DNA from 3 places in the Mesocryomonas lacus genome. Region 1 is predicted to be linked to each of the others. Evidence: riboswitches for the same ligand, from Rfam matches in the RefSeq annotation. Region 1 holds a riboswitch; each other region holds the start of a gene.
What was found. A riboswitch is a leader RNA that binds a small molecule or an ion and turns the genes downstream of it on or off. The one in region 1 is predicted to bind thiamine pyrophosphate.
Positions count from the first base shown of each region.

Region 2: it holds a riboswitch for thiamine pyrophosphate, as region 1 does, so the genes downstream of both, ACZLZQ_RS08070 (YkoF family thiamine/hydroxymethylpyrimidine-binding protein) here and thiB (thiamine ABC transporter substrate binding subunit) in region 1, are expected to answer to the same signal.
Region 3: it holds a riboswitch for thiamine pyrophosphate, as region 1 does, so the genes downstream of both, ACZLZQ_RS14435 (ABC transporter permease) here and thiB (thiamine ABC transporter substrate binding subunit) in region 1, are expected to answer to the same signal.

Region 1 covers NZ_JBUZWF020000009.1:161,272-166,766, forward strand. The annotation lists gene ACZLZQ_RS23220 (M48 family metalloprotease) at 1-724, opposite strand, end outside; gene thiQ (thiamine ABC transporter ATP-binding protein) at 929-1,651, opposite strand; gene thiP (thiamine/thiamine pyrophosphate ABC transporter permease) at 1,648-3,279, opposite strand; gene thiB (thiamine ABC transporter substrate binding subunit) at 3,255-4,265, opposite strand; TPP riboswitch at 4,323-4,420, opposite strand; gene ACZLZQ_RS23240 (thiamine diphosphokinase) at 4,637-5,299, shown strand; tRNA gene ACZLZQ_RS23245 (tRNA-Arg) at 5,391-5,467, shown strand.
Region 2 covers NZ_JBUZWF020000002.1:644,240-649,734, forward strand. The annotation lists gene ACZLZQ_RS08060 (sel1 repeat family protein) at 1-194, shown strand, start outside; gene ACZLZQ_RS08065 (pyridoxal phosphate-dependent aminotransferase) at 237-1,361, opposite strand; TPP riboswitch at 1,521-1,631, shown strand; gene ACZLZQ_RS08070 (YkoF family thiamine/hydroxymethylpyrimidine-binding protein) at 1,623-2,258, shown strand; gene ACZLZQ_RS08075 (ECF transporter S component) at 2,296-2,874, shown strand; gene ACZLZQ_RS08080 (ABC transporter ATP-binding protein) at 2,867-4,549, shown strand; gene ACZLZQ_RS08085 (energy-coupling factor transporter transmembrane component T family protein) at 4,549-5,274, shown strand; gene ACZLZQ_RS08090 (gamma carbonic anhydrase family protein) at 5,271-5,495, opposite strand, start outside.
Region 3 covers NZ_JBUZWF020000004.1:40,482-45,976, forward strand. The annotation lists gene ACZLZQ_RS14425 (hydroxyethylthiazole kinase) at 1-675, opposite strand, end outside; gene ACZLZQ_RS14430 (ABC transporter substrate-binding protein) at 672-1,619, opposite strand; gene ACZLZQ_RS14435 (ABC transporter permease) at 1,654-2,394, opposite strand; TPP riboswitch at 2,525-2,626, opposite strand; gene ACZLZQ_RS14440 (carboxymuconolactone decarboxylase family protein) at 3,077-3,844, shown strand; gene ACZLZQ_RS14445 ((R)-mandelonitrile lyase) at 3,906-4,370, shown strand; gene ACZLZQ_RS14450 (SDR family oxidoreductase) at 4,599-5,345, shown strand; gene ACZLZQ_RS14455 (alpha/beta hydrolase family protein) at 5,440-5,495, shown strand, end outside.

The DNA.
Region 1 (5,495 bases):
CATAGGCGTCGTAGCCGGCACGGCCGGTCTGCTTGATGCCGATGGCGTCGGCCTCGAGCTCCTGGTTGCGCGAGAAGCTGGCAAGGTTGAGCCGCCCCCGTGCCAGCGCCGCTCGCCCGGCTGAATCGCTCTCCAGCACTTCCGAGACAACGCGCCCGGCCAACTCGGCCGCAGCTTCTCGGCGCTGGCGCTCGATGCCATGGTTCAGCGTGACGTGGCCCATCTCGTGCGCCAGCACCGCGGCGACCTCCGCCGAGTCGTTGGCAAGCGCGAGCAAGCCACGCGTGACGTAGAGGTAGCCGCCCGGCAGCGCGAAGGCGTTGACGTTCGGCGAATTGAGGACCGTGATGCGGTAGGCGCGGTTCGGATCGTCCGTGACCGCGCTGAGGCGCCCGACGATGGTCGCCAGCGTCTGCTCGAGCTCGGGATCGGAATAGGCTCCGCCATAGGCCGCGAGGATTTTCGGATGCTGCGACCGACCGATCGAGGCCTGCGGGTCGCCCTTCTGCAGGTTCTCGAACGTCACCGGCTCACGCGCCGGGCTTGGCAGATAGCCGGTCTGGGCCGGCGTCGCGCCACTGGCGACATCCTCGAGGCTCTTGTTGATGCTCTGGCAGGCGCCGAGCAGCAGCACGGCACCGAGGAGGCCAGCCACACGAAAGCCTTGCCGAACCGCGAGCGGTCGGTTTGAGGCCCGTCCTGAGCTGAACACCTGCGCCGTCATTTCCTGCCTGATCCCCGATCTGTCCACATCCGCCGGCACCGGTCCGCGCCGAAACGGGACGGGTTGCGCCCATGCTCTACGCGTACGGCAACGCAGTGCGAAAGAGCAAGCCGAGCACACGAAACGCATTTTTCGCCCGCACGGTGTTTCGAGAGCAAAACACATGGTGCCCTAACCAGTGAATCCGCCTGAAATGCGGTCCCGTCAGACCGGCCGACGGCCGAGATAGTCTGAAAGCCCGGGATGTCCCTTGGCCGCGAGAATCTCTCCGGTCGCGCCGATCGCGGCGATGCGGCCATCCTCGAGAAAGGCCATCCGGTCGGCGTAGCCCCGCGCATCCTCCGGCTGATGGGTCACCATGACGACGCTGATCGGCAGCAAGCTGCGACGGCGCAGATCCTGCAGCAGTTCCAGCATTTCGCGGCGCAGCGCCGGGCCGAGCGCCGCGAAGGGCTCGTCGAGCAGCAGCAACGGGCGCCCCCGCAGGAAGGCCCGCGCCAGAGCGACCCGCTGTCGCTCGCCGCCCGACAGCTCCGCAGGGCGACGGTGCCCAAGGTCGGCAAGGCCCACCGCGCCGAGCGCCTCCCCAACCGCCCGCCGCTCCTCCACGGTGAGCCGGAGGGAGGGCGACAGGCCGAGCGCGACGTTCCGGAACACGTCGAGATGGGAAAAGAGGTTGTTCTCCTGGAAGACGAAGCTCAGCGCCCGATCGCCTGGCGCGTCGGCGGTGACGTCCCGTCCGGCGATCTCCACCCGGCCGGCATCGGGTGCCAGAAAGCCCGCGGCAATATCCAGCAGCGTCGACTTGCCGGCGCCGCTCGGGCCGATGATCGCCAGCCACTCGCCGGTCTCGACGGCAAGGTCGAACGCCATGCGCCGGTCTTCGTATCGATGGGTGACGCCGTCGAGGCGGAGCGCATGGGTCATGTCGTCTTCCGGAAGCCGCGCTCGGCGATCGCCATCAAGGCGAGGCTGAGCGCGCCGAGAATCAGCGCGATGCCGGCCGCATCGGTGCTGCGGTAGCTGCCCATGCGCTGATGCAGGAGCAACGGCAAGGTGACGAAATCCTGGTTGCCGAAGAGGGCGGCAACGCCGAGATCGCCAAGCGACAGCGCCAGCGCAAAGGCGAAGCCGAGACCGAGGGCGCCCTGCACCGCCGGCCACTCGACGTACCGCCACCGCGACCAGCCGGTCATTGTGAGACTGGCCGCCAGGCGATCGTGGCGCGCCGCCGACGACGCGAGCGCCGGCCCGGCAATCCGCATGACGAAGGGCATGGCCATTACCGCATTGGTCAGTACCACCATCACCGGCGCCAGGGCGAAGACGTCAGTCGCCTGCCGCAGCACCAGGAACCAGCCGGCGCCGAGCACGATCGGCGGGATCACCAGCACCAGGCTGCCGGACAGGTCGAACACCCCCCGCAGCGATCGCAGCCGCCCCCTCTGATGAGCGAAGCTCGATGCGCCGAACAGCAGCGCCAGCGACAGGATGAGGCTCAGCGTCGCCGCGGCAAATCCAACCGCAAGGCTCGTCGCCAGCGCGCGCTGCAGCAGCGGCTCGCCGATAAGGCGGAAGAGATCGGCGCCAAGTCCCTTGACCAGCACCGCGACGAAAGGCGCGGCGATGAAACCAAGACCGAGGAGAATGACGAGGAGGCCGCCAGCGCGCTGCAGGGCCGTCTGCCGGTCGAAGCGGACCGCCTTGCGCCCGACCGTCACGCCGGCGTCGAGATTCCCGCCGAGGCGCAGCACCGCAGCGAGCACGAGGCCGGTCAGCGTGATCTGCACGAGGGCCAGGAGCACCGCCCGGCCGGGGTCGAAATCATAGCGCAGCGACTGGAAGATCGCGACCTCGAGCGTCGTGCCGCCCGGCCCACCTCCCAGCACCAGCACCAGGGTAAAGCTCGTGATGCAGAGCATGAAGACGAGGCTCGCCGCCCCCGGCAGCGCTGCGCGCACCGCCGGCCATTCGACCAGCCGGAACACCGCCATCGGTCGGAGCGACAACTGCCCCGCGAGCTTCCAGCTCTCGGCCGGCACGCTGTCGAGCGCGGCGAAGATCAGCCGCGCCGCCAGCGGCAGGTTGAAGAAGACATGGGCGAGGAGGATGCCGGAGAGGCCGTAGACGTCGAGGCGTGGCTGTCCCAGCGCGGCGAGCCCTTCCGACACCACCCCGCCCCGGCCCCAGACCGCGATGATGCCGAGCGCGCCGACCAGCACCGGCAGCGCCTGCGGCAGCAGGAACAGCCGCAGCACCAGCGCCCGCCCGGGAAAACGGAAGCGGTGAAGGGCGATCGCCAGCGGCACCGCCCCTGCGACCGATAGGGCCGCCGAGAGCAGCGCCTGCTGCAAGGTGAAGAGGACGACGCCTTGCAGGTAGCCGTCGCGCGCCAACGTTGGCACGTCCGGAAAGGCGCCGGCAAAGCCGAGCAGGGCGGCGAACGGGCCGGCGACGAAAAGCGCGAGGAAGCCGAGGCCGGCGATGCCTGAGGCAAGCTTCCCGCGCCGGTCGGCGGTAAGGCCCGGGCTCAGCGGCCGATCGCCTTCAGCCACTCGTCGGTCCAGGCCTTGCGGTTGGCCGCGACGTCCTCCGCCGGCACCGCGAGCGGCCTTGCGGGCTGCACCAGTTTTGCAAATTCCGGCGGCAGCGGGGTGGACGGCGCGATCACCGGCAGCGACCAGTTGGTGGTCGGGATCACGTCCTGGAAGGCGGGGGTGAGGATGAAGTCGAGGAAGGCTTTCGCTAGTTCCGGCTGCTTCGAGCCCTTCAGCCGGCCGGCGAGTTCCACCTGCAGATAGTGGCCTTCGGCGAAGCTGGCCGCCTGGTAGCGCTCCACCTTCTCCTCGATCATGTGGTAGGCCGGCGACGTCGTATAGCTCAGCACGATCGGCGCCTCGCCTTGCGTGAACAGGCCATAGGCCTCGCTCCAGCCGGGGGTGACCGTCAGGATCCGCTTCGACAGCGTCTGCCATTTCGCCGCGGCCCCCTCGCCGTAGACCGCCTTCATCCAGAGCAGCAGGCCGAGGCCTGGCGTCGAGGTGCGGGCATCCTCGATGACGATCTTCTCGTCGGGGTCGCCATTGATGAGGTCGTCAAAGCTCTTCGGCGGGTTCTTCACCGTCTCGGTGTCGTAGATGAAGGCGAGGTAGCTGTAGTCGAACGGCACGAAGACCTTGTCGTCGAAGCCGCCCGGCACCGTCAGAGCGGCGAGATCGACGCCGCTGTCGGCGAAGAGGCCGGTCGCCTTCATCTCCGGCACCATTTCGGCGGTCATGCCGAGGGCGACGTCGGCCTTGGTGCCGGCGCCTTCGAGCTTCAGACGGTTGAGGATCTCAACGCCGTCGCCGAGCCCGACCCATTGCAGGTCGCAGCCGCAGGTCTTCTCGAACGCCGCCTCGATTTTCGGACCCGGGCCCCATTCCGGCAGGAAGCTCTCATAGGTGTAGACGGTCAGCACCGGCTTTTCGTCCGCCGCGAGGGCCGGCAGAGCGGAGGCGGCGACAAGCGCCAGCGTGGAGGCGAGAGAGGCAAGACGCACGGCGTTTCCTTCGACAAGGCGGCCGTCTCGCGGATCGACTGGGTGCGCTTCCGCGCGCTGCGCGGACGCCCTCATCCCTCCGCCGGTACGAGCCGGATCAGGTTCGGCGGGTTGGCAAAAAGCCTCTCAGCCCGAAGGCACCCCGTGTGAGCCGGGCCAGCATAGCCGGCTCTGCGGGCAAGGCAAGACAGGGGCACGGCTGCTGCAGGCCTTCCGGCGCCAAAAAGAGGTCGCTGCATCCGCAGCCCCTAACCCTTCCCCATCTTCAGACCCGCGCTGCGGCACCTAACGCCGCGGCGATCCGCCGTCAGTGAGGGAGGCCGTGCGGATCGATGGTTGCCCCTCCCCTCGCCGGCCGCTACAGCCGCGGCATGAGCCGCTTCACCATCCTTCTCGCAGGCCCGATCCGGCCGACCGGAGACCTCTGCCGCGCCGTTGCGGCGACGCGCATCATCGCCGCCGACCGCGGCATGATGCATGCCGCACCGCTCGGCGTCGTGCCGGAGCTCTGGGTCGGCGACTTCGATTCGGTCGATCCGGCGCTCGATGCCCGTCATGCCGAGACCCCGCGCGAGACCTTTCCGCGCGACAAGGACAGGACCGATGGCGAGCTGGCGATCGACACCGCCATCGCGCGCGGCGCCACCGACCTCCTGCTGGTCGGCGCCTGCGGCGGCCCGCGCACCGACCACGCCTTCATGCACCTGGTGCTGGCACTGCGCTATGCCGCCCGCGGGCTTGGCGTGACGCTCGCCGACGGCAACGAGACCGCCGTGCCACTCGCCCCCGGCGCGCAAAAATTCGACCTCGCGCCCGGCACCACCTTCTCCATCCTCAAATTCTCCGACCTCGCCGGCCTGACCATCGAGGGCGCCCGCTGGCCGCTGGAGAACGTCGCCGTGCCGTTCCACTCGATCCTCACCCAGTCCAACGAGGCCGCCGGCCCGGTGACGGTCACACTCGCGAGCGGAACCGCGGTCATGCTGATACAAGCCCCCGGGGGCGATGCCCGCCCCGCCACCGAGCGCCCCTAACCGGCCCACGCCGCCAGCGGCACGACCCGACGACCGATGCCCCGCAAGGGGCTTGGCCCCGACGCCCTTTTTCGACTAGGGTGGAGAGAATGGTCCCGTAGCTCAGCAGGATAGAGCATCAGATTCCTAATCTGAGGGTCACTGGTTCAAATCCAGTCGGGATCACCAATAATTTCAACGGCTTATGCCTTGGAAG
Region 2 (5,495 bases), on a different contig from region 1:
AGATGGGCCTGCTCTGCGCGCTCGGCCGCGACGGCGCGGTCGATCTCGTGGCCGCCCACATGTACTTCAACCTCGCCGCCCGCGACGGTGTCGAGGATGCCGCCTTCCACCGCCAGGAAGTCGCGGACCAGATGTCGAAGGCAGACATCGCCAAGGCGCTGCGCGCCGCCCGCGACTGGATCGCCCGGCACTGATCGCCTGGGGCTGGTCTTACCGGACCCACGACGACAGCCGCATCAGCCGTTGCGGCCGAGCCCGTTCAGGACCCTGTGCAGCGCCTGTTCGAACAGAGCGAGGTCCGGCTCGCGGCCGACGGTGACGCGGATCATCCGGTCGAGCGGCGCGACGCCGGGCATGCGGATGAAGACGCCCTCCGCCAGAATGCCGGCGAGCACCGCTTTCGCGTAGGCCGCATCCCGGCCGCAGTCGATGGCGACGAAATTCGTCGCCGAGGGGAGCGGCGAAAGCCCTGCCGCCGTTGCGATCGAGGCCAGCCGCGCCCGTCCTGCCGCGACTTTTCCGACGACGTCAAAGAGAAACGCCTGGTCGCCGAGCGCTGCGAGCGCGCCGGCCTGGGCGATCCGCGACACGCCGAAATGATTGCGCACCTTGTCGAACTGGCGGATCGAGCCGGCATCGCCGATGGCGTAGCCGACCCGGACGCCCGCCATTCCGTAGGCCTTCGAGAAGGTGCGGAAGCGCAGGAGGTTCGGCCGGAGAAGGTCGATCGGCGGCAGCGCGGACGCCGGCGCGAAATCGCAATAGGCCTCGTCGAGCACCAGGATCGTTTCCTCCGGCGTCTCGGCGATCAGCCGCCCGACCGCTTCGGCCGAATGCCAGGAGCCCGTCGGGTTGTCCGGATTGGCGAAGTAGAGGAGGCGCGGCCGGGTCTCGCGGGCGCGCTCGATCAGTGCGTCGATGTCCTCGGCGATCTCCGGACGGGCGTCGCGGTAAGGCACCATGTCGAGCACCGCGCCATGGCCGGCGACGTGGTAGTTGAAGGTCGGGTACGCCCCGCGCGAGGTCAGCACAGCATCGCCCGGCTCGGTGGCGAGCTGCACCAGGAGGCCCAGCAGGCCGTCAATGCCCTCGCCGACGGTGATGTTCTCCGGCTTCAGCCCGTGATGCGCGGCGAGCGCCGCCTTCAATTCGGCCTGCTCGGGATCGCCATAGGCCCAGCTCTCCGCGGCCGCCGCGCGCATCGCCTCGATGGCGGCGGGGGAGGGGCCGAACACGCTCTCGTTCGCCCCGAGCCGGGCCTTGAAGGCCGTGCCGGCTTGGCGCTCCAGCGCTTCCGGCCCGACGAAGGGAATGCTGGCCGGCAGCGAGCGGGCGAGGGGCGAAAACAGCGTGCGCGTCATGGCGGGGTCCCGGTTGGCCGCCCCTTCTGCCGAATTTTTCGCGGGAGTGCCAGTTGTGGCGGGAGACGCAACGCTGCTGCGGCGCCGCCGGGCCACGTCGGGGTGCCGCGCCCCCTTGCGAAAAGCCCTTGTGCCCGACCTCCGCGGGGCGTAGACACGCCGTCACGACAGGGGTGCTCCGCAATGCCGGGGCTGAGACGAGGGCGCAGGCCTTCAAACCCTCAAGCTGATCTGGGTAATGCCAGCGGAGCGAGGCGAGCGATGTTTTCAGGCGCACAGATTTCCCTTTACCCGATGACCGACGATTTCGTCGCCGTCATCCTCGGTGCGCTCGGCGCGCTCGATCCCTACCGCCCGCGGTTCAGGATCGAGACCGACGACCTCTCGACGCTCCTCGTCGGCCCGCCGGAAGAGCTCTTCCCAGCAATGCGCGACCTCTTCGTTTCCGCCGCCCGCGGCGGGATGCACACGGTGCTGTCGGCCACGGTCTCGCGCGGCTGTCCCGGCGAGCCGGACGATGCGATCTGCTCGCCGCCCGAGGGAGGCTTCGCCCCGCTCGGTCCGCTGGACCAGCGCGTCGCCGCAAGCCTTGCCAAGGTCGCGGCCGCAGCCCCCACCGGCCAGACAATATCGGCGCAGTTCTCCTACTATCCGCTCGGCCGCGGCGAGCACATGGACGAGATCTACGCCTGCATCGACTTCCTCAAGCAGTCCGGCGTCTTCGACCGCTCGAAGAATTTCTGCACGAAACTGTCCGGCGATGCCGGGATGGTCTTCGCCACCCTGTCGGAAGCCTTTTTGCGCTTTGCGCCCGAGGGGGCCCACGTCGCCCTCGACGTGACCCTGTCGGCGAACAGCCCTTCGGCTGTTCGCCCGGTGTCCACCAGCCTTTCCTGACGTCCCCAGACTGACCCCTCACATCCGGAGAACTGCCATGCGAACAGGCTGGACCCTGCGCGAAACGCTCGTCGTCGCCGTCCTCGGCGCGGTTTTTGCCGTGCTCTATCTCGGCTGGGTGCAGATCTGGCTGATCGCCCAGGCCGCCCTCGGCGCCGTCTCGATGGACGTCTTCATGGGCTTCTGGTTCATCGCCTCGGTGGTCGCCGCGGCGATCATCCGCAAGCCCGGCGTCGCCTTCGCCGCCGAGGTGATGGCCGCGGCGGTCGAGATCCTTCTCGGCAGCCCCGGCGGCCTCCTTCTGATCCTCTCGGGCATGATCCAGGGCGCGGGGGCGGAAGCGGTGTTCGCCGCGACCCGCTGGCGCAACTACTCGCTGCCGGTGCTGATGGCGGCCGGCGTCGGCGCGGCGATCGCGAGCTTTATCTACACCTGGATCCGCTTCGACTACGGCGCGCTGGCGCCGGGCCTGCTGGTGGCCATGTTCGCGCTGCGCTGCCTGTCGGGCGCGCTGCTCGGCGGCTGGCTCGGCCACGCCATCGTCGCCGCGCTCTACCGGACCGGCGTGCTGCACGGGCTGAAGATCGACACCGACCGGCGGACGGCGCTTGCCTGACGCACGCCTCAGCAACGGCGGCACACCTTCCAGCGGCGGGGTGGCCGCGGCGGAATGGCGGCGGACGGCGATCACCTTCGCCGGCACGCCGACCATCGGCCCGGTCGATTTGCGGCTCCTGCCGGGCGAGCGGGTACTGCTGCTCGGCGCCTCCGGTTCCGGCAAGTCTTCGCTGCTGCTGGCGCTGACCGGGCTGGTGCCGGCGAACGTTCCCGCTGATGTCTCGGGCACGACGCGCCTGTTCGGCCGGCCCGGCGACAGCCGCTCGCCGGCCGAGTGGTCCGATACCGTCGGGCATTATTTCCAGGACGCCGACCAGGTGCTTTGCGGCATGCGTGTGCGCGACGAGATCGCCTTCGCCTGCGAGAACCTCGGCATGGCGCCGGCCGCGATCGAGGCGCGGGTGTCTGATGTGATGCAGCGGCTCGGTCTGCCCGCGGATTGGCGCGAGCGTCGCTCGCTCTCGATGTCCGGCGGCGAACGGCAGCTGGTGGCGCTCGCGGCCATCCTTGCCCAGAACGCTCCGATCCTCCTCGCCGATGAACCGACCGCGCACCTCTCGCCCGAGGCCGCGGCGCGGCTGCACGCGGTGCTCCACGACAGGACGGGCAACCGCGCCTGCCTCGTGGTCGACCACCGGCTGGACGGGCTGATCGACGCCATCGACCGCGTCGTCGTGCTCGGCCGATCCGGGCAGGTGATCGCCGAGGGGCCGCCGCGCCAGCTGTTCCGCGCAAGCCATGCCGTCCTTCGCGCGGAAGGTCTCTGGCAGCCGCTCGCCGCCCATCTCGACGCCGCGTTGATGGCGGCCGGCATCACGCTCGACCCGCCGCCGCTGACCCTCGCTGAAGCGCTCGCGCCGCTGCAGCGCCTGTCGCCTGAGCTTCAGGTGGCGGCCAGGGCTGCGGTGGCGGGTTTCGCTGCCGAGCGGCTGCCGCCGCAAGCGCGACCGCATCCGGGCGCGGACATCGCCCGCCTCGACAAGGCCGATTGCGCGCCGTTTCTCGGCCCCGTCGTGCTGCGGGAAATCTCCCTCGGGGTTCAAACCGGCGAGGTGCTGGTGCTTCTCGGGCGCAACGGGGCGGGGAAGTCGACGCTGGGTGCAAGCCTTGCCGGGTTGCTGCGCCTGAAAGGCGGCGCGCGGACCGGGGCGCCCGGCGCCATCGCCTTGCAGCATCCCGAGGACCAGTTCGCGACCGGCTCGGTCCGCGACGAGATCGACGCCATGCTGCCGTCGGCCATGCCCGCGGCGGAGCGGGCCGCGCGTCTGAACGTCGCCCTCGACCGCTTCGGCCTCGGCGGGCTCGAGGACCGTCATCCCTTCACGCTGTCCGAGGGCCAGAAGCGGCGGGTGGCGCTGGCGGCGATCGATGCCGCCGACCGCTGGCCGCTGCTGGTGCTGGACGAGCCGAGCGCCGGGCTCGACGCCGCCGGCACGGCGGACTTGACCGCGCGGATCGACGCGCTGCGCGCCCGCGATCGCGCCATCGTCGTCATCACCCACGACATGGACCTGGCGCTGCGGCTGGCCGACCGGGTGGCGATCCTCGGGGAGGGGTGCCTGAAGGCGATCGGGCCGGCGCGCGACCTCCTGCTGGATGCCCGGCTGATGGCGGAAAACGGCCTCGCCGAGCCGCTGCTCGCGCCGGCGCTGACCTGGCAGGCGGCCCGTTGATGGGCGCGGTCAACCCGCTGACGGTGCTCGGCGCTTGCCTCGCCTGGATCCTCGCGACGACCATGGTGTTCACCCCCGGCTTCCAGCTCTTCGCCATCCTGCTGTTTGCCGGGATGACAGTGGTGCTCACCCGCACGCGCGTTCTGGTGCTGCTTGGCCTGACCGTGCCCTTCGTGCTGTTCGGTTTTGGCTTCCTCACCACCAACATCCTCTTCCGGCAGGAGAACTCGGCAGTCGCGGTGTTCTCCGCCGACCTTGCGGCCTCCGAGGCCGGCCGGGCGGGGCTGGTGCTGTTTCTGCGCGCGATCGCCGGCGGGATGGTCTCGATCTTCTTTGCCCGGGCGATCGATCCCGGCGGCTTCGTGCGGGCGCTGATGGCCTATCTCCGGCTGCCCGCCGGCATCGCCTATGCGTTGTTTGCGGCCATGCAGATGGTGCCGGACCTTGCCGCCAAAGCGCAGCAGATCCGCATCGCCGACGCCATGCGGCGGGGTCGCCCGCTCCGCCGCTTTCCCTCGCCCGCCGCGATCCTGCGGCTGGTGATCCCGCTTCTCGCCTTCGCCATCCGCCGCGCCGGGCGCACCGCCATCGCCATGGAAGCCCGCGGCTTTTCGCCGGGCCGAGCGCGGACGCTGACCGACGTGCCCGGCTTTTCCGGGCGCGACGCCGGCTTCGCCGTGGCCAGCGCGCTGCTGCTCGGCGTCGCCTTCGCTATGTGGGGCTAGCCGACGTCCGAGGGTGCGCCGTCGATCCGCCTCAGGCCTTCAGCAAAGCGGCGGGCGTTGGCGACGTAGTGCGCGGCCGAGAGTTTCAGCGCGTCGGCAGTGGCGTCGTCGAGCTCGCGCACGACCTTGGCCGGCGAGCCGACAATCAGCGAATTGTCCGGAAACGCCTTGCCCTCGGTGACCAGGGCATTGGCACCGACGATCGAGTTGCGGCCGATGCT
Region 3 (5,495 bases), on a different contig from region 1:
GCTCGATAGGTCTGAGAGAACATCCAGGAGGGTCGCGGCGAAGGTGCCGGGTCCGGCCGCCCGGGCCGCTCCCTTTTCCGCCGCGATGCCAAGAACGACAGCGGTCGCGACGGCGGCCTGCAATGGGTCGTCCTCGACCGTCAGAAAGGCTGCAGCGATGGCGCCCGACAGGCAGCCGGTGCCGGTGACAAGCGCCAACCAGGGGTGCCCGTTTGCAACGAATATCGTCCTTGAGCCGACGGTGATCTGGTCCGTAGCGCTTGTTTCCAACCGTGCGCCGGTTGGTGAGAGGACCCGCATCTCCTCGGCATTGGCCCGAACCAGCGTCGGGCTGCGGCGGATGAGTTCTGCCGCCAGCACCCTGCGTCGTTCCGCGATGTCACATTTTACCGGGTCGAGGACCCACGGGCGGCCGCTTCCGGCAAAAAGGGTCACGGCGATCTCGATCGCATCCCGGCGCGATCGGTCGAGGGTGCCTAGATTGACGAGCAGCGCATCTGCCGCCCCGGCTACTTCAGCTATCTCGTCGGGGTCCACCGTCATCGAAGGCACGGCACCGAGGGCGGACAAGCCGTCGGCGGTGCGCATCTGAACGACGGTGTTGGTCAAGGCATGCACCCGGGGACGACGCTTCCGAAGTCGCGCCAGAAGCTCGGCAACCGAAGCGGGCGTCATCGAGCGAGCTCCACTGCGATCTCAGCCACGGTCGGAACGCTTTCGATCGCCTTCATCTCCTTCATGAAGACACCGAAGCGGGCCGTGCGTTCGCTATCCAGCCTTGCGGGGTGGCGGGCGAAGCGGGGCAGAGTGTCGAGGAAAGCCTGCCGGTTCAATCGGTCGTCCAGGTCCGGATGGGCTTCGAGGAACAGCCGCCATCCCTCATCCGGCTTGTCTACCAGCCGGCGGGTCGCTTCCTCGACCGCGGAGAGGAAGAGCGGCAGGCGCGGGTCGGCCGCCAAGTCGCGGCGGGTCACGTAGATCAGTTCGTCGTAGGCCGGCACGCCGTGCTCTTCCGGCAGAAAAGCGCGGCCTTCATGCCCTTCGATCTGCATCTGTGTAAGCTCGAAGTTCCTGAAGCCACCGACGGTGGCATCGACGCGCCCGGAGATCAGAGACGGCGTCAGCGCAAAATTGACGTTGACGAGTTCGACGTCTGCCAACGTCAGCCCGGCGGAAGCTAGCATCGCGCCGAGCATGGCATCCTCGAAGCCGGAGACCGAGAAGCCGATACGCTTGCCCTTGAGGTCCGCCAGCGTCTTCACGGGTCCGTTGGCAAGGACGATCAGCGTGTTGAGCGGCGTCGCCACGAGCGTTCCGAACCGCACCAGGGGAAGGCCCGCGGCGACGTCGAGAATGAGGTTCGGCTGGTAGTGTACCGCGATGTCAGCCTGGCTTGCGGCGACAAGCCGCGGCGGGGCTGATGGATCGGCGGGCGGGACGAGATCCACCGTTAGTCCTCTGTCCGTAAACAGTCCGAGCTTCTGCGCGAGCACCAGCGGCGCGTGGTCCGGATTGACGAACCACTCCAGCAAGACCGTGAGACGGGCGGCGGCGGCGGCGGGCTGGACACGCAACAAGGTCGGCAGGAGCAGCGGCACTCCCAGCAGGGTTCTTCTCAGCATGGGCAAGGGCCTTTCGACAGGGAGTTTATATTCATCGTTCGACCGCCCAGGGCGTTAGCCGAGCCGCAATGGCGTCGACCAGAAGACGCAGGACGAGCGTCATCGCGGCAAGCAGCGCCAGGGCGGCGAACATGATCTCGGTCTGCATCCGTGCATTGGCCTGGATCATCACGAAGCCGAGCCCGCCTGAGGCACCAACCCATTCGCCAATGACGGCACCCAGCGGCGCCAGCGGCGCGGCGACCCGCAGACCTGTCACTAAGGCGGGAACGGCAAGCGGGATCCGCACCCACCTGAAGGTCTGGAAACGGCTGGCGCCGGCGAGTTCTGCCACTTCGACCAGCGCGGCGTCGGTCCGCCGCAGCCCGTCGGCAAATGCGGACGCAATCGGGAAGAACAGGATCAGCGCCGCCATCACGATCTTCGAGGTCATCCCGAAGCCGAACCAGATCACCAACAACGGCGCGAGAGCGAAGACCGGGATGGCCTGGAGGACGAGAAGCACGGGCCAAGCGGGAGCGCCGAACCGCGGGAAACCTACTACAGCGGCTCCGGAGAGAATGCCCGCCATCGTGCCTAAGGCGAGACCCAGGATCGCCTCAACTACCGTCGTCGCGGCGTTCTCGACCAAGAACGAAAAGCGCCAGACCAGCGCCTGCGCGACCGCCAGGGGTGTTGGCAATATGTATCGGGGCAGGTCGAACGAGACGGTGGCAAGTTGCCAGACCGCGAGGACGGCAAGGCAGCCGCGGAGGCTTGTCCAGCCCAGCATGATCAACCGGGAGGCTTTTCCGGGGTTGAAGGAAAGAAGCTGGTCGGATGCCACCGTCATGCGCGATCTCAAGGGGTCGGAGCCCGGGCGATCGGATACAATGATGCGCAATGAGACGGATCGGGGGACCCACGGTCCCGTTTCTCGTTCCTACGCCGGCATGACCCGGATCAGGTTCAAGGGTTCGGTTTGCACCATCTCAGTGCCTGGCGGCACACCCCTCGAGATACCGGGAGAGAATGACTGGGCGAGCACGCTGCGTCAACAGATAGCTTCAGCCAGATTGCCTCAGGAGCTCTGATTGTCTTAGCCGGGTGGAAAGCCGAAAGGCAGGTTCCGAGCTTATCAGTTCAGAAGCGGACCAACACGGTTGGCTACGAGGATGCCAAGATTCACCTCAAGGTAGGTGAAGATGCGTTCTCCAGCACGGGTCAGGCTCAAAGCCACTTAGATCACCCGGCCAATTCATAAACCAGGCTTATAGCCGTATGACGAATGTCTGGCCTAATCCTCGGTCGGTGCACCTCCCACTTTTCCATTAGCCCTCACGGTCACCGTGACGGCATGGCCAATAGCCGCTCCTTGAGAGTTCGGTTGGCCGGACAACGTCGCACCCGGCAAAGTCGGAGAACCGATCGCTCTGAAAAGGAACGAGCCTGTGAAACTGCTTTCCGCCACCCTCATGTGCATTGCGCTCAGCGCCCCCGCCATCGCGCAAGGAGCAGCCGACATGCCCGTTCCCCTGCAAGGGGCCTCGGCTCTGTCTCCAGCCGACATCCAGTCCGTCTCGCCCGCGCTTGCCAGATTTGGTCAGGAAGACATCGTCGAAGCCCTTTGGCAGCGCCCGCAGCTTTCGCGCCGCGACCGAGCCCTCGTCACCGTGGCGATCCTCGTAGCCCGCAACCAGACAATGGACCTCGACCACTACCTGAACGTCGCCCTCGACGGTGGCGTTACACCACGCGAACTGTCCGAGACTGTCACGCATCTGGCCTTCTACGCCGGCTGGTCGAACGCCACGGCTGCCGTCGCCGTCGCCAAGGACGTCTTCGCCTCGCGCGGGATCGGTGCCGACCAGTTGCCGGCGGCGTCCCCCGAACTCCTCCCGGTGAACGAGCAGGCGGAGGCAAGCCGACAGGCGAGTGTTGAGAGCCTGCTCGGCGCCGCAACGCCTGGCCTTGACCAGTTCACCACCGATCCGCTCTTCCGGGACGTCTGGCTGCGACCGGACCTGTCTCCGCGTGACCGGAGCCTCGTCACCATCACCGCGCTGATGGCGAACGGACAGATCGCCCAGCTTTCAGGCCATCTGAACCGGGCCTTGGACAACGGCTTGAAGAAGGAAGAGGCAGGCGAGGTTGTCTCGCAGATTGCTTTCTACGCGGGCTGGCCGAACGCCTTCTCCGCGGGGCCGGTCGTCGTGGAGGTCTTCAAGAGCCGACCCGACTGACGGGCCTTACGCCTGCCCGAACCTCGAAGACTGTTTTTGATACCAACACGAAGGACCCACCATGAAGAAGACCCTGATGGCCGCCACGTTCGCTCTCGCGGGCGCCGCCTCTGCCGACGCACAGGAAATCCAAGTGTTCCCGAGCGGCTCGTCGCCCTCGGTGACCGCCGATCCCAAGAACTTCTCCGGCCAGGTGGTCATCGACCTCCCCGTGCCGTCCTCGGTCAAGGCGCCCGCTTCGTTCGGGCTGGTGAACTTCGCCCCCGGTGCGCGCACCGCGTGGCACACCCATCCGGTCGGGCAGACGTTGATCGTCACTGCGGGCAAGGGATGGGTGCAACGGGAGGGTCAGCCTCGCCAGGATCTTAAGCCAGGCGACGTCGTGTGGATCCCGGCCGGGATCAAGCACTGGCATGGCGGAACGGACACGAACGCCTTGAGCCACATCGCGGTTACCTATGTCCAAGACGGCAAGGCAGTCGACTGGATGGAGCTCGTGACCGACGAAGAGTACGCGAACCGGTGAGGCAAGGTGACGGGCGCGTCGGTTCGTTCCGGACACGCCCGTGTCCCAAGGCCCAGAGTGACCGCCTCATAATCACGGACGGTGCCCAGCACAGTTTCAGAAGGCCCGGCCGTTGCCCTGGCGCGGAGGCACTGGATCGCGATGTCATCGCCCAAGCCGTAGCGGGTTGGCAAGCACCTGTCTCTGATGGGTTGCCGCCGGTCCACGCCGACCAAAAAGGAGAACAACATGACTGACAACATCGCGGGGAAGGTGATCGTCATCACCGGGGCTTCGAGCGGAATGGGGGAGGCAGCCGCCCGCCATCTGGCCGCCAAGGGGGCAGTCGTCGTCGCGGCGGCGCGGCGTGCCGATCACATCGAGCGCATCGTCGCCGAGATCGTCGCGAAGGGTGGCAACGCCATCGCGGTCCCCGCCGACGTGACCAGGATGGACGACATGGGCAAGTTAGCTGAAGCCACCATCGCGGCGTATGGCCGGATCGACGTCCTCGTCAACAATGCCGGCGTGATGCCCCTCTCGCCCCTTGAGCGATTGAAGGTCGATGAGTGGAACCAGATGATCGACGTCAACCTAAAGGGCGTACTCCACGGGATCGCCGCTGTCCTCCCTCACATGAAGGAACGCAGGTCCGGCCACATCGTCACCACAGCCTCGGTGGCAGCGCATAAGGTTTTTCCGGCGTCCGCGGTCTACTCCGCGACAAAGTACGCCGTGCGCGCGCTCTCGGAAGGGCTTCGGCAAGAGGTCAAACCGTACAACATACGCACCACGCTCCTCTCGCCGGGCGCGGTCGCGACCGAACTCCTGGACCACATCAGCGAAGGGGACATTCAGTCAGCCAACCGCGACTACGTGAACCGCGTCGCCATCCCCGCCGAGAGCTACGCCCGGATGCTCGCCTTCGTCGTAAGCCAGCCGGAGGACGTCGATGTGAACGAGATCGTCTTCCGGCCCACCGCCCAAGACCTCTGACCGCAAGGCGGCCGCAAACCTCCCCGGGAAGCACGTCGAGGGCGTGCCTTTGAAAGGTGATACGATGTCGACAACAACAAGAACTCTCGGCGCCTTGAGCAGGGCAACCGCGTTCGGCGTCATCCTGCTGGTCGGAGCGGCAGCACCGGA